3 regions of the Mesorhizobium sp. M1423 genome follow, and region 3 is predicted to be linked to each of the others. Evidence: predicted binding sites of a transcription regulator. Region 3 holds the regulator's gene; each other region holds the start of a gene.
What was found. Region 3 encodes PhoB, which activates phosphate uptake and scavenging genes when phosphate is short. Its sites were predicted from a motif close to TGTCATNNANCTGTCAT; they were not measured.
Positions count from the first base shown of each region.

Region 1 (5,304 bases), on a different contig from region 3:
AAACCAAGGAGGCGGCGGGATCGTCGGCAGGACTGTCGGCGGTCGCCGTCGCGACTTGGAGCGGCGTGCGTCCAAATCGACGCACAGGTACGCTCCAACACTTTTGAACCGCGCATTGGACTATCCGAAAATCGATTTCGATTTTCGGCGATGCGGCAGTACCGTCAGCCTTGCGGGTTCTGCGGCGTGACAGGCTTGAGGCGAACGCCCCTGCCGCCACGCTCGCTCGCCTGGTTGTCGCCGATCAGCTCGACCCCGGCCTCTTCAAGGGCCTGGATGACCTTCATCAGCGTATCGACCACGCCCCGGACCACGCCGTCGCTCGCTTCCATGCGCTGAATGGTTGGAAGCGAAACCCCGGCGCGCTCGGCGAGCGTCTTCTGATCGATGCCGGCCAGCGCCCTCGCGGCACGCATCTGCGCGGCAGTGATCATCGGCCAAAACCCCCGTCTGAGTCTGCGATATCACGTGTAATACCTTCATTATGATGGTTCAAGCATCATCTTGCATATGTGAAACATGCAGCACTCTTTGCCAGCCGATGCGCTAGCATGCTACAATTTCGGCATCGTTTGGCGGGACATCCATTGCGATCCCGATTTCACAGGCAACGACTCAAAAAGGATGAGCAGGTGAAGATATTCAATGCGTTGGCGACCTCGACAGCCTTGCTGTCGATGGTTTTCCTGCTGGCAGGCTGCGGCCATGGCCTGATCAACAGGCTGATTTGACCGCAAATCGACTGACATGAGTCAGGTGCCGCCGGCCCGCCCGAGCCATCGCTGCAGGAACCGGGCCGCAAGCCAGCACAGCATCGCCCAGGCAAAGCCGGCGCACCAGCCGGCCAATACGTCGGAGGGCCAGTGGACGCCGAGATAGATGCGGCTGATGCCGACCACCACCGTCGTCAGCACCGCCAGCCCGAGCACATAGATCTTCGTTGTCCGCCCGGGCAAAAACCGCGCCGCCATGCTGCCCAGCGTCAAATATGTCACCGCCGACAGCATGGCGTGGCCGCTCGGAAACGAAAGTGATGCCACGTCGGCGAGATGCGAGACCAGATCGGGGCGCGGCCGATCTATATCGAACTTGAGCACGCTTGACAGGACCTGGCCGCCCGCTACCGCGATGAACATGAGAAGCGCCGCGCCTGGCCTGCGGATGAGGAGCAGATAGACGATCATTGCTGCCGTGATCAGCACCAACACGCTGGCGCTGCCGAGGCTGGTGATGTCGCGCATCGCTCCTTCCAGCCACGCCGGTCCGATCGGATTGTCGGGTTGGCCGGCCTTGCGGAAGGCAAGCAGGATTTCGGTATCGAAGGCATGCGGCGTGGTGGCCCGCGCCATCTCCATTAGCTCCTCGAACCCCCACAGCCCGCCGGCAATGATCAGCCCGGCCAGCAGAACCGGGAACTCCAGCCAGTTGCGCAGTCTGCTTGCGGTCTTCTTCATCGGCCCGATCGCAGTTACAGCCTTTGCAGATAGGGTCCGAGCGTGATCAGCGCCACAGCTGCGATGGCAAGCACAATGCCGGTCGCCTGCAAGGCATTGACGCGCTCGCCGAAGAAGACCAGCGCCACCACATTCACCGACACCAGCTGGATCACCGCTGACAGGCTGAACGACACCGACATGCCGAATTCTCGGATCAGCCTCAGCATGATCAGATTGCCGAGCGAATAGAGCGCTAACGTCAGCACGATCTTGCCGAGGCTCGGCGCCAGTCCCCATTGCTTCGCCGCCGTCGCCGCCAGCAGGAAGATCACTGTCGAAATGCAGAGCTGCCCAAGTCCCCAGAAACTCACTTTTTGCTCCTCCCGATGCGGTCCTTACGCGCCTGCCGCAGCTCTTGTTTCCGAAGCGCCGGTCGCGGTCAAGCGGGCCGATGTTGGATACGAAATCGCAGCTGGCAATTAGCCGGCATGTCATCAAACTGTGACCTGCCGGCGATACCGGATTGGCCAGGCAAAACGCTCCAGCAATCCATCCAGCCAGAGGCAGGCCCTATGACCGAACATCGCACCCCTGACGCCCATTTCCGCACCAGCCTGCTCGAGGAAAACGATGGGCCAGGAGCCAATCCCAGCGACAACCGCACCATGGGTGAGATCATCGCCGCGCGGTTCTCGCGCCGCGGCTTCCTCAAGGGCTCGCTTGCCGTCTCGGCCATAGCCGCTACCGTCAGCCCGCTGGCGCTGATCACCGCCGACAACGCCCGCGCCGCCGAAGGCTCCGCCTTCGCTTTCGACGAGCTCGAGGCCGGCATCGACGACAAGCATCACGTTGCACCCGGTTATGACGCCGACGTGCTGCTGCGCTGGGGCGATCCGCTGTTCGCCGATTCGCCGGAATTCGATCCGACAAAACAGTCGGCGGAAGCCCAGGCCAGACAATTCGGCTACAACAATGACTATGTCGGTTATATCCCGATCGACGGCTCGGCCGAGCACGGCCTGCTGGTGGTCAACCACGAATACACCAATCCGCACCTGATGTTTCCGGGCCTCGTCACCATCGTCGATGGCAAAGCCAAGCAGGCGCCTCTCAGCAAGGAACAAGTCGACGTCGAGATGGCCGCGCATGGCGGCACCATTGTCGAGATCCGCAAGGAAGCCGGCAAATGGCAGGTCGTTCGCGACGGCAAGCTCAACCGCCGCATCACCTCCAACACCGAGATCGCGCTGTCCGGCCCCGTCGCCGGCCACGACCGCGTCAAGACCAGCGCCGACCCGACCGGCACGAAAGTCGTCGGCACCGTCAACAATTGTGCCGGCGGCGTCACGCCGTGGGGCACCTATGTCATGGCCGAGGAGAACATCCACGGCTATTTCTCGGGCGAGCTGCCGCAAGGCCACAAGGAAGCGGCCAATTACAAGCGGCTCGGCATTCCCGAAGGTGCTTATGAATGGGCAGCGCATTACGACCGTTTCGACATCGGCAAAGAGCCGAACGAGCCGAACCGCTTTGGCTGGATCGTCGAGGTCGACGTCCAGGATCCGACTTCGGTGCCGAAGAAGCGCACCGCAATGGGCCGCTTCAAGCATGAGGGCGCCGAATCGATCGTCGCCAAGGATGGCCGTGTCGTCTTCTACCTCGGCGACGACGAGCGCTTCGACTATGTCTATAAGTTCGTCACCACAGGCAAGTTCAATCCGGACGACCGCGCCGCCAATATGGATTTGCTCGACGACGGCACCTTGCATGTCGCCAAGTTCGCCGAGGACGGTTCGGTCGAATGGCTGCCGATCGTCTTCGGCCAAGGACCGCTGACGGCGGAGAACGGCTTTGCCAGCCAGGCCGACGTGCTGATCGAGACGCGCCGCGCCGCCGACCTGCTCGGCGCCACCAAGATGGACCGCCCTGAAGACATCCAGCCCAATGCCGCCAACGGCAAGGTCTATGTCATGCTGACCAACAATTCGAAGCGCAAGGCCGATCAGGTCGACGCCGCCAACCCGCGTGCCGAAAATGCCTTTGGCCACATCATCGAGATCGTCGAGGACGGCGGCGATTTTGCCGCCACCAAGGGCAAGTGGGAGGTGCTCTTGAAATGCGGTGATCCCTCGGTTGCGGCAGTCGGCGCCACCTTCTCGACTGCAACCACGGCCAATGGCTGGTTCGGCATGCCGGACAATTGCGCGGTTGATTCGGCCGGCCGCCTCTGGGTCGCCACCGACGGTCAGGGCCCGAAGGCCACTGGCCGCACCGACGGTCTGTGGGCGGTCGATACGGAAGGGCCGGCGCGGGCGACCTCAAAACTGTTCTTCCGCGTGCCGATCGGCGCCGAAATGTGTGGTCCCCTGTTTGCGCCGGACGACCAGACCGCTTTCGTTGCCGTCCAGCATCCAGGCGACGGTGGCGAGGACTGGGAGGCTTTCGGCCGTCCGTCCTACTATGAGGATTTGTCGACCCGCTGGCCCGACTTCAAGCCGGACATGCCGGTGCGGCCGGCGGTCGTTGCGATCACCAGGCAAGGTGGTGGCAAGATCGCGGTCTGACACGCAGCAAGGTCTTGCAGTCTCAAGGAAGGATTTCGGCGATACGAAATCCTTCCTTTCCCGATGCGGGATGCATCCATGCTACGCATTATGCGCCGACTAATCATTCGGTGCGCTGAACCACGGCCACATTCATTGTGCTTCGCAACCTGAAGCCAATGGACTCGTAAAGTCTAATGGCCGTGGCGTTGCTGGCATAGGCGTGGAGATAGGGAATTTCGTCGCGCGCCACTATCCGGTTTGCCACGAACAGGGACAACAGCTTGCCCAGGCCACCGCCGCGAAATTCCGGATGTGAGCACACCCCGCTGAGTTCGGTATAGCCAGGTTGCTTCATGCGCTCGCCGGCCATCGCCGCAAGTCTGCCCTCGATTTTCACACCCCAAAAATCGCCCAGGCTCAAGGCTTCGAGCGTGAATGGGCCAGGCTTGGTGACCAACGCCAGGGCGAGCATCTCAGCGGCGTCGTCTCGCGTCAGACGTTGCACGCGTTTGTCAGACACGGTTTGCAACGGCTGCTCGGCAATCATCTGAACCCCGGCCGCGGTCGAAGTCGCGGAAAGCCCCGCGGGTAGAGCAATGGCGTCCGCCTGAAGCAGGATGACACTCTCGCGTGGGGGAACAAGCTTTCCGAGCGCCTGCAGGCTATCCGCGTCATCCGCGCCGGTGGCGGCGAAAGGGACGATCGACGGCCGGTATCGCATGGCGAGGTTGTCACCCTCCGCGAAGGCCCGATGTCGCGTCTGAAGCGCGCGCCAGATAGGGCGGTCAAGCAGGTGTCTCATTGCGCAGCACCCTCCGGCTTTTTCACTCGACGGTCGAGAGGAGCCGCGGCAAGGCCGTCCTCGACGGCGGCCAACTGATCGAGAAGCGGCCCCGAAAGATCCGCGCACAGATCCGCAACGGCGTTCTCGATGCGCGGCCAGACCTCGCGCTTTGCGACATCGACCAGCCGCCGGCCGTCCCTGGTGAGGGAGACGATCCTGCGCCGCTGGTCATCAATCGACGGACTGACCTCGAGCAATCCCAACTCGGCGAGAAGCGAGACGCTTCGCGTTATACCTGGCTGCGCGATGCCAAGGGATTGCGCCAGTTCCCCGACAGGCAGCGGGCCCAGCCTGTCGAGCGCGGCCAGCAGTGGGTACTGGCTCGCCTGAACCGGAACATCCAGCCGGTCGAGCAGGCTTTGCGCCTCCGCTTGCAGTTGTTCGCCTATACGCTTCATCCTGCTGCCCAGGCACAGGAAGCCAAGCGATCGTATGACGTCTTCCACAGGCCAATCCGTCTCACTAGAAACAATAACAT
Region 1 covers NZ_JAMYKU010000015.1:94,676-99,979, forward strand. The annotation lists gene NKG95_RS19615 (helix-turn-helix domain-containing protein) at 165-434, opposite strand; gene NKG95_RS19620 (phosphatase PAP2 family protein) at 753-1,454, opposite strand; gene NKG95_RS19625 (hypothetical protein) at 1,469-1,807, opposite strand; gene NKG95_RS19630 (PhoX family protein) at 2,009-4,000, shown strand; gene NKG95_RS19635 (GNAT family N-acetyltransferase) at 4,104-4,784, opposite strand; gene NKG95_RS19640 (MarR family winged helix-turn-helix transcriptional regulator) at 4,781-5,272, opposite strand.
Region 1: NKG95_RS19630 (PhoX family protein) is a predicted target of PhoB. The motif match lies at 1,926-1,942, and genes of this name have one in related genera.

Region 2 (5,304 bases), 260 kb from region 3:
GGCTGTTCTCGGCGGCACGGGCACGGCTGGCCGACCATGGCTTGAAGGGCATGGTGGTGTGGGCGCTGGAAGACAATCAGAACGCACTTGCCTTCTATGCCGGCGCCGGCGGTCGCGATGTGGCCGAGGGCGTCGAGATATTCGAGCAGAAGGCGCTGAAGAAGGTCGCTTTCGTCTGGGAATGACGGCCAGCGCATGATCCGACCGGTTTCGGTTCGGACGATCCCCCAGTACCATTCGCCGCATTGCACCATTCGCCGTCGCCCGCTATCGATCTTCAATCGAGAGAGGGATAAAGCGATGCGTATCGAAGCGATTGCCAGCGGAAAGAACCCGCCCGAGGACGTCAACGTCATTATCGAGGTGCCGATCGGCGGTGAGCCGATCAAGTACGAGATGGACAAGGAGGCCGGCACGCTGTTCGTCGACCGCTTCCTGCACACGTCGATGCGCTATCCCGGCAATTACGGTTTCGTACCGCACACGCTGTCGGGCGACGGCGACCCGATCGACGTGCTGGTCTGCAACACACGCGCGCTGGTGCCGGGCTGCGTCATCAATGTGCGGCCGATCGGCGTGCTGGTGATGGAGGACAATGCCGGCCAGGACGAGAAGGTCATCGCGGTTCCTTCGCCCAAGCTGACCTTGCGCTATGAGGACGTTCACGAATACACGCAGCTGCCTGATATCACCCGCCAGCAGGTGCAGCATTTTTTCGAGCACTACAAGGATCTCGAACCCGGCAAATGGGTCAAGATCGAGGGCTGGTACGATGCCGCCTATGCCAAGAAGATGATCGTCGAGGCAATCGAGCGGGCCAAGCGCAAGTAATTGACGGGCGCAAATAGTCAGTTATCGACGCGGCCGAAATCGGGCGTGTTGCCCAGCATCACACGCTTGTCCTTGCCGCAGGCGAAGGTGCGTGCCTTCTCGTCGGCAAGCTTACGCGCCTGATCGTTGGCGGCGGGATTGCCGGTGGCGAGCACAAGAGCGATCGTGCAGCCTTCGTGGGCGCCAGGCTGGGCAACCTTGGCGACGATCAGCACTTCCGTCGACTTGTTCTCGCCCTCGCTATCGCTGATCGAGCGACGATGGATGACTGCAAAAGGAACGGCCATATCGCCCTTGGTTTCGATACGCCACTCGACTTTGGGTCCAGCCGAGTTGAGGCCGGAAAAGCTTTCCCAGACCGTGGTCATGTCGCCAGGTGGAAACCCGTAGAACAGAGATTCCCGCGCGTCGTCATAGGAAACCATCACCGGGTAGCCGCCATAGCCCGAACAGGCGAGGTCGGCCCAGTCGCCGTCGCCTTCCTCCGCCTGGGCATAAGTCACGCAGTCCTTCTCCCAGACGAGATCGGTATAGACGCTGGATATGTCGCCAGCCCGGGCCGCCTGGCAGAAACCGGCGAGGACAAGCAGGATCAAAAGAGCGCGCATGGCGGACAACTCCGTTCGGGCTGCCGCAGCGTACCGTCAAATTCAGCAGCAGCCTAGACGAAGTCAGGCTGCTCACAGTGACCTGGTAAACGGAACGCTATTTCCTCAAGCTTGCCTCGATCAGAAGATCGGCGTTGCGGGCCACCGACTGCGCCGGTCCGCCGGCACCGAACAACTGGCCGCTGATATAGGCTCCCTCGATCAGGAGCAGCAGCCCGTCACCCAGCGTGTCGGCGTCGCCGGCGCCCATCGCCGCCGCCATAGCACGCAGGCGCCGGCGCAATTCCTGCTTGTTGGCCTCGCTCACGACGCGGGCCGGATGGCCGTGTTCGGGATATTCGACCGCGGCATTGGTCATGCCGCAGCCGCGATAGTCGGGCCTTTGCGTGCGCTTGCCGACACGCGTCAGGAAGGCGACGATCTGCGCGCGCGGATCGCCGGGATGGGCATTCACCGCCTCGTCGAAGCGCTCCCAGAATTCGAGGTCATAGTGCCGAAGATAGGATGCGGCCAACTCATCCTTGGACGGAAAGCTGCGGTAGAGGCTTGGCTTGGTGACGCCGGCACGCCGTACGATCTCGTCGACGCCGATCGCCCTGATGCCTTGCCGGTAGAACAGGTCGCGCGCCACCTGGAGAATCCGTTCGGCGGCGCGAGGCAGCGGTGCGCCATTCTCCTTGATCGTTGGTTCAATGCTTTTCATGTCTGGTTTGCCGATTGCCTGGTTGACAATGTTACCGGTCGGTACGTATGTTCCGCACATCTGAAACGTACCGGTCAGTAACATGATAGCTCAATCCCGCCCGTTTGGCCAGCGCTACGCTTTCGTCGTGGTCGCCGTCATCTTCCTCTGCCTGCTGATCGCCGCGGGCCTGCGTTCGGCGCCGGCAGTCATGATGCTGCCGCTGGAGAATAGTTTCGGCTGGCGGCGCGACGTCGTCTCGCTGGCCGCGGCCACCGGCATCTTCCTCTATGGCCTGACTGGGCCGTTTGCCGCGGCGCTGATGGAGCGGATCGGGCTGCGCCGCACCTTGCTTGCCGCGCTGCTGTTGATGTCGGGATCGACCGCGCTCAGCCTGCTGATGACCAAGCCGTGGCATCTGCTCCTCACCTGGGGCGTGTTTTCCGGCATCAGCTCGGGCGCCGTCGCCACCGTGCTCGGCGCCACCATCGTCAACCGCTGGTTCAAGACCAATCGCGGCCTTGTGATGGGACTGATGTCGGCGTCCAGCGCCACCGGGCTGCTGGTCTTCCTGCCGCTGCTCGCCTCGCTCGCCCAGTCTGGCGGCTGGAAGCCGGTCGCCATTGCCATTGCCGTGGCCACCGCCGCCTTGGTGCCGCTGGTTTATATGCTGGTACCGGAGCGTCCGGCCGCGATCGGCATGGTCCGCTATGGCGCCGAGCTCGACGATGTGCCGCCCGCGCCGCCGGCCGCGCAAGGCAATTTCCTCGCGCATACGCTGAGCACGTTGCGCCGCGCCGCCGGTACGCGTGTGTTTTGGTACCTGTTCGCCACCTTCTTCGTTTGCGGCTTCACCACCAACGGGTTGGTCGGCACGCACCTGATCGCCTTTTGCGGCGATATGGGCATCGGCGAAGTGCAGGCCGCGGGCCTGCTCTCGATGATGGGTATCTTCGATCTTATTGGCACGACGCTGTCGGGCTGGCTCACCGACCGTTTCGACCCGCGCAAGCTGCTCGGCATCTATTACGGCATTCGCGGCCTGTCGCTGATCTATCTGCCCTATTCCGGCTTCTCGGCGACCAGCCTGATCATCTTCGCCGTATTTTACGGACTGGACTGGATCGCCACAGTGCCGCCGACGCTGCGGCTTTCCAACGAGGCGTTCGGCGACCGCAGCGGGCCGATCGTCTTCGGCTGGATCGTCGCCGGCCATCAAGTCGGCGCAGCGACAGCGGCCTTTTTCGGTGGCACTATGCGTGAGTTGCAGGGCAATTACGAGCTTGCCTTCCTGATCGCCGGCATGACGGCAATAGCCGCCGCCTGCATCTCGCTGCTGATCAACACCAGCCGCCCGGCGTTCGATCCTGAACCGCAGGCGGCATAGCTTCTCGTTGCAGGAGAGATGCCGTCGGCCAAATTGCCGATCTCCCCCCTCGCGGGGGAGATGCCCGGCAGGGCAGAGGGGGCGCGAAGGTTCGCCAGCCTCCGACTTTACGCAATGTTCTGCCCAAACTCCGCTGCTCCGTCTGATTTCTTTCTGATTTGTACGTCGGCGGGACAGCGCCCCCCTCTGGCCTGCCGGCCATCTCCCCCGCAAGGGACCCGCAAGGGGGGAGATCAGCAGCTTCGCCGCCGAGCGGTCCAGCCTTCCCGCTTGTCGATGTCAGAAAACCTTCATCGTTTCGAAATGTGCCTGAAACATTGAAGCTGGAGCTTGGCGGCGACGTTCAACGCCATCCAGGAGACAGCCATGAACAAGATTTCAATGACGCGGCGCGCTTTCGTCACGTCGGCCAGCGCCGTTGGCCTGGTCGGCGCGTCGGGCCTTGCGCTTCCCTATTACTCGCGCGCCAATCAGCGCCCGGCCTTCACCCATGGCATCCAGTCCGGCGACGTCGACGCCACCAGCGGCATGGTCTGGACGCGCACAGACCGGCCGTCGCGCGTCATGTTCGAAGTGTCGTCTACGGAAAGCTTCGCCAATGCCGTCCGCCTGGCGCCGCTCGATACCTCGCCGGCCAGCGATTACACGGTGAAGCGCCTGCTCACCGATCTCGCCTCCGACCAGGACATCTTCTACCGCATGGTCGCGGCCGATCTTGCCGACATCAACGCCGTTTCCGAGCCGATCGTCGGCCGCTTCCGCACGGCACCTGCCTCGAAGCGCGACATCCGCTTTGCCTGGTCGGGCGACACCGCCGGCCAAGGCTGGGGCATCGACGAGACCGGCATGAAGACCTACGCCACGATCGCCAAGCACACGCCCGATTTCTTCCTGCATTCGGGCGATACGATCTATGCCGATGGTGCGATGAAGGACGAAGTCGATCTGCCCAATGGCGGCAAGTGGAAAAACACGGTGCTGATCGACGAAAAGCGCAAGGTTGCCGAGACGCTGGACGAATACCGGGCGCAGTGGAAATACAACATGATGGACAAGAACGTTCTTGCGCTCAGTGCCATCTGCCCGACTTTCTATCAGTGGGACGACCATGAGGTGCTGAACAACTGGTCGGACTCGAAGGACCTGACCGCCGACGACCGCTACACCGAAAAATCGATCCATGTGCTGGCGGCACGTGCTGCGCGCGCCTTCCACGAGATGACGACGATCCGCTACGAACCGTCGGAGCCGGGCCGCGTCTACCGCAAGATCGCCTATGGGCCGCTGCTCGATGTATTCTTCCTCGACATGCGTTCCTACCGCGGCCCCAACGGTCCCGACATGCAGGAGACGATGACGCCTGAATCGCGCATCCTCGGCGAACAGCAGATCAAGTGGTTGAAGCGTGAGCTGGCAAATTCCAACGCGACGTGGAAAATCATCGCCGCCGATATGCCGCTCGGCCTCGTGGTCTGGAATGACGGTACCAAGAAGGTCGGGGCCGAGGCAGTCAGCAATGGCGACAATGGCCCGGCCAAGGGGCGCGAGCTGGAAATTGCCGACCTTCTTCGCTATATAAAGAACGCGGGCATCAGCAATACCGTTTGGCTCACCGCAGACGTGCATTACACGGCCGCGCATTACTACAATCCGGACAAGGCGCAGTTCCAGGACTTCAATCCGTTCTGGGAATTCGTTTCGGGTCCGATCCATTCAGGCACATTCGGACCGAATGGTTTCGACATGACCTTCGGCCCGGAGCTGAAGTTCATCAAGGCACCGACTGCCGAGCAGGG
Region 2 covers NZ_JAMYKU010000001.1:195,055-200,358, forward strand. The annotation lists gene NKG95_RS01035 (GNAT family N-acetyltransferase) at 1-185, shown strand, start outside; gene ppa (inorganic diphosphatase) at 301-831, shown strand; gene NKG95_RS01045 (hypothetical protein) at 849-1,439, opposite strand; gene NKG95_RS01050 (TetR/AcrR family transcriptional regulator) at 1,537-2,142, opposite strand; gene NKG95_RS01055 (MFS transporter) at 2,225-3,508, shown strand; gene NKG95_RS01060 (alkaline phosphatase D family protein) at 3,875-5,304, shown strand, end outside.
Region 2: NKG95_RS01060 (alkaline phosphatase D family protein) is a predicted target of PhoB. The motif match lies at 3,786-3,802, and genes of this name have one in related genera.

Region 3 (5,304 bases):
TCCAGCGCCTTCTGCACGGCCGGCCCTATCGCCGAGGCGTCCTGCGCCAGGATGATCAGTGCGTTGGCGCCCTGCGAGATCAGGCTCTCGACGTCGGTGAGCTGCTTGCCGGGGTTGGACTGTGCGTCGGCGGAAATATACTTGTCGCCTGCGGCCTCGATGGCCGCCTTCATTGCGGCTTCGTCGGTCTTCCAGCGCTCTTCCTGGAAGTTCGACCAGGAAACGCCGATGACCTTGTCCTTAGCCTGCGCCACCGACGCAAGCGCCAGCGTCATGGCGACACCCGCCAGAATGGCGGTCGTGAATTTCTTCATCATATCCTCCCTGCGCCGCGTACGGCGTGACCAATTGGCCCCAAAGGCCAGCTTAGAGGCGCTAATTTTTTCGAGCCTCGAAAAAATACTGGCCCGATCTCCCGCTGCTGTCAACATCGATTCTGATGGATTTTGATGTTGCTGCGAGTTTTTTCGAGCTTCGGAATAAACGATGACAGCGCCACCTGCATCTGACACTATTTGCCTCATCTGACACTATTTGTCGGCATTACCGACGGCTTCCGGTTCATGAGCGGCCGCGGCAAACCGGGAGGAAAGCAAAACGATGTCGGTCGGAATCCGCCATGACGATTTGCGCCGGCGCAACCGGGCGATGGTGATCTCGGCCGTGCGCCGGGCCGGCCAGCCATCGCGTACGGAGATCGCCGCAACCACCGGCCTCAGCCATTCGACCATATCGGCGATCTCCTCCGACCTGATACGGGAAGGCATCCTCGCCGAGAGCAAGGCAAGCGAACCCGTTTCGTTGAAACGCGGTCGTCCGCAGGTCGGCCTTGCCCTCAATCCGGAAGCGGCGGCGGTGCTGACCGTGGTGTTGTCGCTGAATTTCCTGTCGGCCGCCATCATCGACTATGCGGGGCAGGTGGTCGCCGAGGAACAGCGCCGGCTGGACACGCTGACCATGCCGCGCGACGAACTGATCCGCGAATGCATGGCCATCGTCCGGCGCCGGCTGGAGGATCCAGACCTTGACGTCCGCCGCGTCGCCCGCATCGCCTTGGCGATTCAGGGAATTACCGACTCCCCTGCACGCGCCATGCTGTGGTCGCCGATCACGCCGCAGACGGACATCGACTTTGCCGACATGCTGGAAGATGAATTCGGCATCCCGGCCACGGTGGAGAACGACTGCAATATGATGGCGGTGGCTTTGCGCTGGCGCGATCCGGATCGCTATCGCGACGACTTCATCGCCATCCTGCTTTCGCACGGAATCGGCATGGGGCTGGTGCTCAAGGGCGAGCTGTTCACCGGCACACACTCCTCGGGCGGCGAGTTTGGCCACATGATCCATCGTCCGGGCGGCGCACTCTGCCGTTGCGGGCGGCGCGGCTGCATCGAGGCCTATGCCGGCAATTACGCCATCTGGCGCAACGCCACGCAGATGAGCGAAGACAGCCAACCGGTCGCCGACGTCAGCGACGCCGACATGCGCGCGCTGGCGGTTCGGGCGCGCGAGAAGGACGGGCCGGAACGCGAAGCCTACCGCAAGGCCGGCGAAGCGCTGGGTTTCGGTCTCGGCTCGCTGTTCGCGCTGATCGATCCGGCACCGGTTGCGATGGTCGGCGCCAGTGCCGCCGCCTTCGATCTGATCGAGCCGGCCTTGCGCAAGGCCATCGCCCAGACCGCCGGCGGCCAGCATTCGGGCTCGATCTCCTTCGATACCGAGCCGAACGAATTGCCGCTGATCCGCGAAGGCTGTGCAATGCGGGCGTTAAGCTTCGTCGACCAGCAGATTTTCGCGCCGGGCGCGCAAATGAGGCCCGGCGTCAGAAAGAACGTAGCCTGACTGGGCGGGTCAATCTTCCCTGATCGCGTAGCCGGCACCGCGGATGGTGCGGATGACATCAGGCATGCGGCCGTTGTTGACGGCTTTGCGCAGCCGCCCGACATGCACGTCGACGGTGCGTTCGTCGATATAGATCGTCTCGCCCCAGACATTATCGAGTAACTGGCTGCGCGAGAAGACGCGGCCCGGATGCCGCATCATGAATTCGAGCAACCGGAATTCGGTCGGCCCGAGCCGGATCTCGGTCTTCTTGCGATACACCCTGTGCGATTCGCGATCGAGCACGATGTCGCCGACCTTCAGCACGCTGGACAGCACTTCCGGCTTGGCGCGGCGCAGCAGCGCCTTGACCCTGGCCATGAATTCCGGTGTCGAAAACGGTTTGACCAGATAGTCGTCGGCGCCGGTCGAAAGACCGCGTACCCGGTCGCTCTCCTCGCCGCGCGCGGTCAGCATGATGATCGGCAGCCGTTCGGTTTCGGGGCGCACCCGCAACCGGCGGCAGAGCTCGATGCCGGAAACCGCTGGTATCATCCAGTCGAGCACCAGAAGATCGGGCACATTCTCCTGCAAACGGATCTCGGCTTCGTCGCCGCGTGTCACCACCTCGACCTGGTAGCCTTCGGATTCGAGATTGTAGCGGAGCAGCACACCCAACGGCTCCTCGTCCTCCACCACCATTATGCGTGGTGCGATCATCGGCTGGGCACCCCCATCATGTCGCCGGTGCGGACATTGTCGTTTCGTCTTGCTTCGGACGATTGACCGGCAATTGCTCGCCGGTCAGCACATAATACGCATTTTCGGCGATGTTGGTGACATGGTCGCCGATCCGCTCCAGATTCTTGGCGCAGAACAGCAGATGCGTGCAAGCGGTGATGTTGCGCGGGTCTTCCATCATGTAGGTCAACAGCTCGCGGAACACCGACGTGTATTTGACGTCGATACGCTCGTCGGCGGCGCGCAGCTTGGCCAACGCGGCTGCATCGCCTGCAGCATACTCCTCGATGACGCCCTGCACCTGGATGAGCACCAGCTGCGCCATCGCATCGATGGAATGCGATAGGTCGCGCGGCGTGACGCTGAGGCCGACCGCGCTCACACGCTTGGCGATATTCTTGGCAAGGTCGCCGATGCGTTCGAGGTCGCCGGCCATGCGGATCGCCCCGACGACATGGCGCAGATCGTGGGCCATCGGCTGGCGCTTGGCGATCAGGGTAATGGCGCGGTCGTCCAGTTCGCGTTGACGCGCATCCATGATGGCGTCGTCGGAGACGACGCGTTGCGCCAGCACGTTGTCGGAATTCAACAGGGCCTTGGTCGCCCCGCCGACCATCGAACCGGCGAGGTCGGCCATGTCGCGGATCAGCTTGCTGATCTGCTCGAGATCCTCGTCGAAAGAAGCGACTGTGTGTTCGCCCATGGTCCTGTCCTCATATGCGTGATCGGAACGGCTCAGCCGAAGCGGCCGGTGATGTAATCCTGCGTGCGCTTCTCGCGGGGCGACGTGAAGATCTTCTCGGTCCGGTCGAACTCTACCAGTTCACCCAGATACATGAAGGCGGTCTGGCGCGATACGCGCGCCGCCTGCTGCATGTTGTGGGTGACGATGACGATCGTGTAGTCGGCTTGCAATTCGTCGATCAGTTCCTCGATCTTGGCGGTCGACAGCGGGTCGAGTGCCGAAGCCGGCTCATCGAGCAGAATGACTTCCGGCTTCACCGCCACGGTGCGGGCAATACAAAGCCGCTGCTGCTGGCCGCCTGACAGGCTCAAGCCGCTGGCGTTGAGCTTGTCCTTGACCTCGCCCCACAGCGCGGCCCGCTTCAACGCTTGTTCGACGCGGCCGTCCATTTCGGACTTGCCGAGATTCTCATAAAGCCTGACGCCGAAGGCGATGTTCTCGTAGATCGACATCGGGAACGGCGTCGGCTTCTGGAACACCATGCCGATCTTGGTCCTCAGGAGATTGAGATCCTGCGAGCGGTCGAGAATGTTCTTGCCGTCGAGCAGCACCTGGCCCTCGGCTGTCTGCTTCGGGTAGAGTTCGTAGATGCGGTTGAACACACGCAGCAGCGTCGATTTCCCGCAGCCCGAAGGGCCGATGAAGGCAGTGACGCTGCGCTCGGGCAGCGACAAGGTGATGTCCTTCAACGCCTTGCTCTGGCCGTAGTAGAAGTTGAGGTTCTTGACCTCGATCTTCGTCTTCTCGGCGACCGTTTCGGTCATCGTCATGTCCGGGGACAACATCTGTGTCATCTGTCCTCTCTGCGTCCGGTAAGGCTGCGGGCGAGGATGCTCAAGCCCAGAACCGTCAGGGTGATTATGAGTGCGCCGGTCCACGCCAGTTGCTGCCATTCCTCATAAGGGCTGAGAGCGAACTGGAAGATGGTCACCGGCAGGCTGGCCATCGGCGCGTTGATATTGCTGCTCCAGAACTGGTTGTTGAGCGCGGTGAAGAGCAGCGGCGCCGTCTCGCCGGAAATGCGTGCTATCGCCAGCAATATGCCGGTGACGATGCCGGACAATGCGGCGCGGTAGGCGACCGAGCGGATCACCACCCAGCGCGGCGCGCCGATCGCGGCGCCGGCTTCACGCAACGCGTTCGGCACCAGGTTGAGCATGTCTTCAGTGGTGCGCACGACCACCGGAATGACCAGGATGGCAAGCGCAACGGCGCCGGCTATGGCCGAGAAATGTCCCATTGGCCGCACCATCAGTTCATAGACGAACAAGCCGATGATGATCGACGGCGCTGACAACAGGATGTCGTTGATGAAGCGCACGACGGTGGTGATGCGCGAGAAACGCCCATATTCGGCCATGTAGGTTCCCGCCAGCACGCCGATCGGCGTGCCGACGACAACGGCGATGATCGTCATCAGCAGGCTGCCCGCGATTGCATTGAGCAGGCCGCCGGCCTCGCCTGGCGGTGGCGTCATCTCGGTGAAGACCGCGAACGAAAGCCCGGCTGTGCCCTTATAGACCAGTGCACCGAGAATGAGCGCCAGCCAGGCAAGCCCGATGCCGGCGGCGACGACGCAAAGCGCCATCATCACCGAATTTCTGGCTTTGCGGCGGCTGTGGAGCGATGAGGATGTCGACATCGGTCAGGCTCCCGTACGGGCGTCGATCCGCATCAGCATATAGCGGGCGGCGGCAAGGATCAGGAAAGTGATGACGAACAGGATCAGCCCGAGCGAAACCAGAGAGGAGGTGTAGAGATCGCCGTCGGCCTCGGTGAATTCATTGGCGATGGTCGCCGAGATCGTCGTGCCCGGCGCGAACAGAGAGGCGCTGATGCGGTGGGCGTTGCCAATGACGAAGGTCACCGCCATGGTTTCGCCGAGCGCGCGGCCGAGGCCAAGCATGACGCCGCCCATGATACCGATGCGGGTATAGGGAATGACCACGCGCCGGGTCACTTCCCAGGTCGTGCAGCCGATGCCATAGGCCGAT
Region 3 covers NZ_JAMYKU010000001.1:456,371-461,674, reverse strand. The annotation lists gene xylF (D-xylose ABC transporter substrate-binding protein) at 1-314, opposite strand, end outside; gene NKG95_RS02400 (ROK family protein) at 601-1,845, shown strand; gene phoB (phosphate regulon transcriptional regulator PhoB) at 1,855-2,544, opposite strand; gene phoU (phosphate signaling complex protein PhoU) at 2,561-3,268, opposite strand; gene pstB (phosphate ABC transporter ATP-binding protein PstB) at 3,301-4,104, opposite strand; gene pstA (phosphate ABC transporter permease PstA) at 4,101-4,952, opposite strand; gene pstC (phosphate ABC transporter permease subunit PstC) at 4,956-5,304, opposite strand, start outside.